DNA from 3 places in the Variovorax sp. YR266 genome. Region 1 is predicted to be linked to each of the others. Evidence: predicted binding sites of a transcription regulator. Region 1 holds the regulator's gene; each other region holds the start of a gene.
The links. The regulator LexA, encoded in region 1, represses DNA repair genes until DNA is damaged. The targets are predictions, from matches to a motif close to ACTGTATNNNNATACAGT.

Region 1 (2,263 bases):
CGAAGAGCTTCGACGCCTGCGACGCCGATCCCTCAGGCCACTCCCGGACACGGCGTACCTCTCCTTCCTCGACGTAGCCGACCGGCCCCGCATCACCTGAAGCAAAAGCATCGAGTCGGTAGGTGTGCACTTTCTGGATATCGATGCCGCTGTGGATTGCGCCGGCGCACACCACGGTCACGCCCCGTGCACCTTCCGTCGCGGCAACGCTGATGGCGTCGCGCACGTTCTGCGGTCCGTCGGGCGCCAGTGCGGTGGCCGGACGCATCGCGCAGGTGAGCACCACGGGCTTGGACGGAGCCAGCGCCGAGTGCAGGAAGAACGCCGTCTCTTCGAGTGTGTCGGTGCCGTGCGTGATCACCACGCCCGCCACGTCGGCCTGCGCCAACCAGTGCGCACAGCGTCGGGCCAACTGCTGCCAGATGTCGAACGACATGTCCTTGCTGTCGACCTGCGCCACCTGCTCTGCCTCCAGAGCGACGCCCTCGGGCGCCTCGATCCCGCCCAGCAGATCGGCCACGCCGACCTGCCCGGCGGTGTAGCCGATGTTGTCGCCGCTGCTGGCTGCCCGGCCGGCAATGGTGCCGCCGGTGCCCAAAACCACCACACGACGGCGCACTTCAGGCGAAGAGGAATTGACCATGGCTTGTCAACTTTTAAAAACTGGTTAAAAATACAGGTACTGGATATCTAGCCAGTGCCGCAAGGAACCACATATGCAGTTCGCCGTGAAGCTTACAGCCCGCCAGCAGCAGATCCTGGATCTCATCCAGAGCGCCATCGCACGCACTGGTGCGCCACCCACGCGCGCCGAAATCGCCAATGAGCTCGGGTTCAAGTCGGCCAACGCCGCCGAAGAGCACCTGCAGGCACTAGCCCGCAAGGGCGTCATCGAGCTGGTCAGCGGCACTTCCCGCGGCATCCGCCTCAAGGGCGACGCCCTGCGCTCTCTCAATGAAACGCGCCACCGCGAGGGCGGCCAGTTCTCGCTCTCGCTGCCCGGCATGGCCCAACTGGCGTTGCCGCTCATCGGTCGCGTCGCAGCCGGCTCCCCCATCCTCGCGCAAGAGCACGTCGACCAGACCTACTACGTCGAGAACACGTTGTTCCAGCGCCAGCCCGACTACCTGCTCAAGGTGCGCGGCATGTCGATGCGCGACGCCGGCATCATGGATGGCGACCTTCTCGCGGTGCAAGCCACCAAGGAAGCGCGCAACGGCCAGATCGTGGTCGCACGCTTGGGTGACGAAGTGACCGTCAAGCGCCTGAAGCGCAACAAGCAGGTCATCGAGCTGCACGCCGAGAACCCCGACTACCCGACCATCATCGTCCAGCCCGGCGAGCCGTTCGAAATCGAAGGCCTCGCAGTGGGGCTCATCCGCAACACCATGCTGATGTAGGCCTCACGGCCTGCTTTCCGCAGCACCCCATCCGGCAGCAACAGGTGGCGGGCGTATGGCGAAGAGTCGCCATCACCCTGTCGCGGCCGATTCAAGAAATCCTGCCTGTGTTCAACCTCATACTTTTTTGGAGTTCACATGGGAATCGCCCTCCTCGCCATCGCTGATTTCTGGATGCCGCTGCAATCGCTGGCCAGCCGTCTGATGCCGGCACGCCGCCCTCACCGCAGGGATCACCTCGACGCAGCTGAAACCTCGGCCGGATTGCGCTATGTGGCAGTACGCCCCGCCTGCACTGCCCGCTCCAGCGGCACTGCAACGCCCACAGCACCGGCGCGCCCATTGCGCGTGGTCCGCGTGGTCGACGGCAAGGGCCAGCAGCACAGCAACCGCGTCGTGATCTCTGGCCGCATGGCCGACGTCTGCGCCGAACTCGACCGGCTGGCAGCACTCGAAACCGCCGAAACCATGGCCACGGCCCCGCGCTCGACACGCCTGCATTGAGCCCGAACACCCCTGCGAGCGGCTGTGGGGGCGGGTATCCAAACGTTCACGGGCACGACATTCCAATGCTGCGAGGCACAATGGCACGCCATGAACATTGTGATCCTCGACGATTACCAGGACGCCGTGCGCAAATTGCGCTGCGCCGCCAAGCTGGACGCGTACGCGGCCAAGGTCTACACCAACACGGTGAAAGGCATCGGGCAACTATCGGTCCGCCTCAAGGATGCCGACGTGATCGTGCTGATCCGCGAGCGCACCCATATCTCGCGCCAGCTGATCGAGAAGCTACCCAAGCTCAAGCTCATCTCGCAGACCGGGCGCGTCGCCGGGCATATCGACGTCGCGGCTTGCACCGA
Region 2 (2,263 bases), on a different contig from region 1:
GGACCGTGTGCGCACCTCGCGCGGCCTGCGCAGCCTCAGCGAGAAGAAACTGGTGGAGCGGCGCCAGGATGCGCAGGACGGCCGCGAAGTACATGTGCGCCTGAGCTCCACCGGCCGCGAGCTCTGCGACGCGCTGTTTCCGCGGGTCGCCCGCCTCAACATGGATCTTCTCGACGGCATCGACGCGGAGCACCTCGACATCTTTCTCGAGTGCCTGCACCGGCTCGAATTGCGCGGCAGGGAACTGAGCGCGCTGGGCGTGGTCCCGGAAAAAGCCGACCGCCGCTCGGGCGGCACGCGCCATCGGTGGCCTGAGTGCGCGCCTGAGTACGGCTAGAACAAGTTGCCCTGCCCCGCAGCCCCAGGCGGCCGGAACGCGGTGACATCCAGCGGAATGCGCTCGCGGTTGTAGCCGAGGCGGTTCGTGGCCTTCTCGAAGCGCTGGTGGATCAGGTCGGCCCACAGGCCCGAGCCCTTCATGCGCGTGGCGAAGTCGGCGTCGTAGTCTTTGCCGCCGCGCATCTCGTGGATGCGCGCCATGATGCGGTCGGCGCGCTGCGGGTAGTGCAGCATCAGCCATTCCTTGAAGAGCGGCGCCACCTCCCACGGCAGCCGCACCACCGTGTAGAAGGCGCTGCGCGCGCCGGCCTCCCACGCGGCTTCGAGCACCTGCTCCATGTCTTCGGTGACGAAGGGAATCTGCGGCGCCACGCTCACGCCGACCGGCACGCCGGCATCGGTCAGCGTGCGGATGGTGCGCAGCCGGCGATGCGGCGCGGCGGCGCGCGGCTCCAGCTTGCGGGCGAGTTCGCCGTCGAGCGTGGTCACGGTCACGTACACGGCCACCAGGTGGTCGGCCGCCATGGGCGCGATCAAGTCGAGGTCGCGCTCGATGGCGCTCGACTTGGTGACCAGCGCGAACGGATGCCGCGTTTCCTGCAGCAACTCGATGATCGAACGCGTGAGCCGCAGATCGCGCTCGATGGGCTGGTAGCAGTCGGTGGCAGTGCCGATGGCGATGTAGCTGGGTTTGTAACTCTTACGCCCGAGCTCGGTGCGCAGCACCTCGACGATGTTGCGCTTGGCGATGAGCTTGGTCTCGAAGTCGAGGCCGGGAGAGAGATTCAGGTAGCTGTGCGTGGGCCGGGCGAAGCAGTAGATGCAGCCATGTTCGCAACCGCGGTACGGATTGAGCGATCGGTCGAAGTAGATGTCGGGCGAGTCGTTCCCGTTGAGCACCGACTTCACGTCCTCGAAGCGCACCTCGGTGGCAATGGGCTGGAGCTCATCGGCCTCGGCCACGCCTTCTTCGAGCGTGCCCCAGCCGTCGTCGAAGGCGTTGCGCTCGTCCTTCGAGAAGCGATGCGCGATATGCGTGGCCGCGCCGCGGCCCTTGATGGCGTGAATGGGGATCCGGGCAGCTGGCATGGCAACTCCTTCGAGGCTGGATTTACTGTTTATTCATACAGTATTCCACCGATTCACCGTTGTCGCCAGTTTTTCAATTTCTCTATTGACAGAAATTTCATAAATCCTAAACTCGACGCCATGGAACTCACCGACATTCAACGCAAGTTCGTCCTGCACTGGGGCGAAATGGGCTCCATGTGGGGCGTCAACCGCACCGTCTCGCAGATCCACGCCCTGCTCTTCGCGCATGGCAAGCCGATGAACGCCGAGGAGCTGAGCGACACGCTCGGCGTCGCCCGCTCCAACATCAGCAACAGCCTGAAGGAGCTGCAGGCCTGGAATCTCGTGCGCGTAACCCACACGCTGGGCGACCGGCGCGACTATTTCGAGACCAGCGTCGACGTGTGGGAGCTGTTCCGCACCGTCGTGCGCGAACGCAAGGAACGCGAATTCGACCCCACCGTGCGCGTGCTGCGCGAGCTGGTCTCCAGCCCCGACTTCCAGAAGGAACCGGCCGATGCACAGGACCGCATCCGCTCCACCATGGAACTCATGGACAAGCTCGCCACCTGGGCCGACGAAATGCTGCGGCTGTCGCCCGGCACGCTTGACAAGGTGATGACGCTGGGCGCGAGCGTGCAGAGGTTCGTGCGTGGCGATATCGCTGCGTCCAGCAAGGGCGGCAAGGACGAAGACCCGGACGCGCACCATGCCAGCCTGCCGATGATCTGAGGCCCCTTTTTTTGCCTTTCAGTTTCTGTTTTGACAGAAATATCGAGAACCAAAAGCAACATGAGCCACACCGCCCTTCCTGCCTACCCGCTCACGATCTACTTCGACGCAAGCTGCGCGA
Region 3 (2,263 bases), on a different contig from region 1:
TGGCGTTGCTGGTGGTGCCCATGCCGCGCCGCGTGAGAGCGCGCACGCGCGCTTCGAGCTCCTGCAGGCTGAAGGGCTTGGCCATGTAGTCGTCGGCGCCGTGGTCCAGGCCCTTGACGCGTTCCTCGACGCTGTCGGCCGCGGTGAGCACCAGCACCGGCAGCTGCGAGCCGCGCGCGCGCAGGCGCTTGAGAATCTCGATGCCGTGCAGGCTGGGCAGCCCGAGGTCGAGGATCAGCAGGTCGAACTCGTCGTGCGTCATGAGCGCGGTGTCGGCCTGCGAGCCGTTCGCCACGTGGTCGACCGCCGCGCCCGAGGTGCGCAGGCTGCGCAGCAGGGCATCGGCCAGCACCTGGTCGTCTTCGGCAATCAGAATCCGCATGCGTCACCTCCAGCCCGTTCGGGCGCCAAACCGGCGCCGTTCACATTTGTCTCTGGGGCGAGTCTAGCCCGCTGTGTAGGCTTCCAGTCCGATGGTTACCACGGTGGCGATCTCGTCGCCGACGCTGCTTCGGAACTCGCTCTCGGCCTGCGTCACCGCGCTGCGGAAGGCGTCTAGCCAGGCAAGCCCGTCGGCGGTGAAGAGCACGCGCCGCGCCCGCGCGTCGAGCGGATCGGGCCCGCGCGTGACCAGCCCCCAGGCCTCGCACTGGTCGACCAGCGCCCCCATTGCCTGCTTGGTCATGCCCGCGCGCTCGGCCAGTTCCGTGAGGCGCGAGCCCTCGCGCGCCAGGTGCCGCGTGATGTGGATGTGCGCCGCGCTCACCTGCGCGCGCGCCGCGAGGTTCGACAGCGCCAGCGGCACGTCGACGTCGTGCGCCATCAGCTCCAGCACGCGCTCGTCGAAGCGACGCATGGCGTGGCCGAGCAGGCGGCCCAGGTGGGTCTGGCGCCAGGCATCGGGGTCGGTCGGGAAAGCAGCTTCGGCCATGGCGGTAAATGGTAAAGCAAACTGACCAAAAAATGGGTTTGCGCCAACCCATCAGCCCCTACACTACTGTTCAAGCATCCAGCCTGTAGTTAAAAGCAGATCGGATGAAACCCAACACAAACCGTTGATTTTCAAGGAGTTTCCACATGGACGCAGTCGTCAAGGGCGCAAGCATCTCGGTCGCCAACAGTGAAAAAGCCAAGGCGCTGCAAGCCGCGCTGGCCCAGATCGAAAAGCAGTTCGGCAAGGGCACGATCATGCGGCTCGGCGAAGGCGAGGCGCTCGAAGACATCCAGGTGGTTTCCACCGGCTCGCTGGGCCTGGACATCGCGCTGGGCGTCGGCGGCCTGCCGCGCGGCCGCGTGATCGAAATCTACGGCCCGGAATCGTCGGGCAAGACCACGCTCACGCTGCAAGTCATTGCCGCCATGCAGAAGCAGGCCGGCACCTGCGCCTTCGTCGATGCCGAGCACGCGCTCGACGTGCAGTACGCCCAGAAGCTCGGCGTGAACCTGTCCGACCTGCTGATCAGCCAGCCCGACACCGGCGAGCAGGCCCTTGAAATCGTCGACTCGCTGGTGCGCTCCGGCGCCGTCGACCTGATCGTCATCGACTCGGTCGCCGCGCTCACGCCCAAGGCTGAAATCGAAGGCGAAATGGGCGACTCGCTGCCCGGCCTGCAGGCCCGCCTGATGAGCCAGGCGCTGCGCAAGCTCACGGCCACGATCAAGAAGACCAACTGCATGGTCATCTTCATCAACCAGATCCGCATGAAGATCGGCGTGATGTTCGGCTCGCCCGAAACCACCACCGGCGGCAACGCGCTTAAGTTCTACGCCTCGGTGCGCCTGGACATCCGCCGCATCGGCACCATCAAGAAGGGCGACGAGGCCATCGGCAACGAAACCAAGGTGAAGGTGGTGAAGAACAAGGTCTCGCCCCCGTTCAAGACGGCGGAGTTCGACATCCTGTTCGGCGAAGGCATCAGCCGCGAAGGCGAGATCATCGACATGGGCGTGACCGCCAAGATCGTCGACAAGTCGGGCGCCTGGTACGCCTACAACGGCGAGAAGATCGGCCAGGGCCGCGACAACGCCCGCGAGTTCCTGCGCGAGAACCCCGAGCTGTCGCGCGAGATCGAGAACAAGGTGCGCGAGTCGCTGGGCATCCCGCTGCTGGCCGCCGATGCCGGCGCCACGCCCGAGAAGCCGCAGAAGGCTGCCAAGGCCGAGAAGGCCGACAAGGGCGAATAAGCCAGAGCGCGGCTCCCCGGGGGCCGCGCGAGCGACCCCCGAATGGCATTCAACGCCCCGTCCCTCAAAGGCCGCGCAC

Region 2: a site for LexA is predicted at 1,453-1,470, ahead of BLW48_RS19165 (PA0069 family radical SAM protein). Genes of this name have one in related genera too.
Region 3: a site for LexA is predicted at 1,014-1,031, ahead of recA (recombinase RecA). Genes of this name have one in related genera too.

Annotation. Positions count from the first base shown of each region.
Region 1 is NZ_FNPM01000005.1:6,066-8,328, forward strand. It holds gene BLW48_RS14380 (asparaginase) at 1-643, opposite strand, end outside; gene lexA (transcriptional repressor LexA) at 717-1,400, shown strand; gene BLW48_RS14390 (hypothetical protein) at 1,539-1,904, shown strand; gene BLW48_RS14395 (D-2-hydroxyacid dehydrogenase family protein) at 1,995-2,263, shown strand, end outside.
Region 2 is NZ_FNPM01000007.1:129,728-131,990, reverse strand. It holds gene BLW48_RS19170 (MarR family winged helix-turn-helix transcriptional regulator) at 1-337, shown strand, start outside; gene BLW48_RS19165 (PA0069 family radical SAM protein) at 334-1,428, opposite strand; gene BLW48_RS19160 (GbsR/MarR family transcriptional regulator) at 1,549-2,142, shown strand; gene BLW48_RS19155 (thiol-disulfide oxidoreductase DCC family protein) at 2,203-2,263, shown strand, end outside.
Region 3 is NZ_FNPM01000003.1:252,533-254,795, reverse strand. It holds gene BLW48_RS10360 (response regulator transcription factor) at 1-382, opposite strand, end outside; gene BLW48_RS10355 (MarR family winged helix-turn-helix transcriptional regulator) at 446-931, opposite strand; gene recA (recombinase RecA) at 1,078-2,184, shown strand; gene recX (recombination regulator RecX) at 2,227-2,263, shown strand, end outside.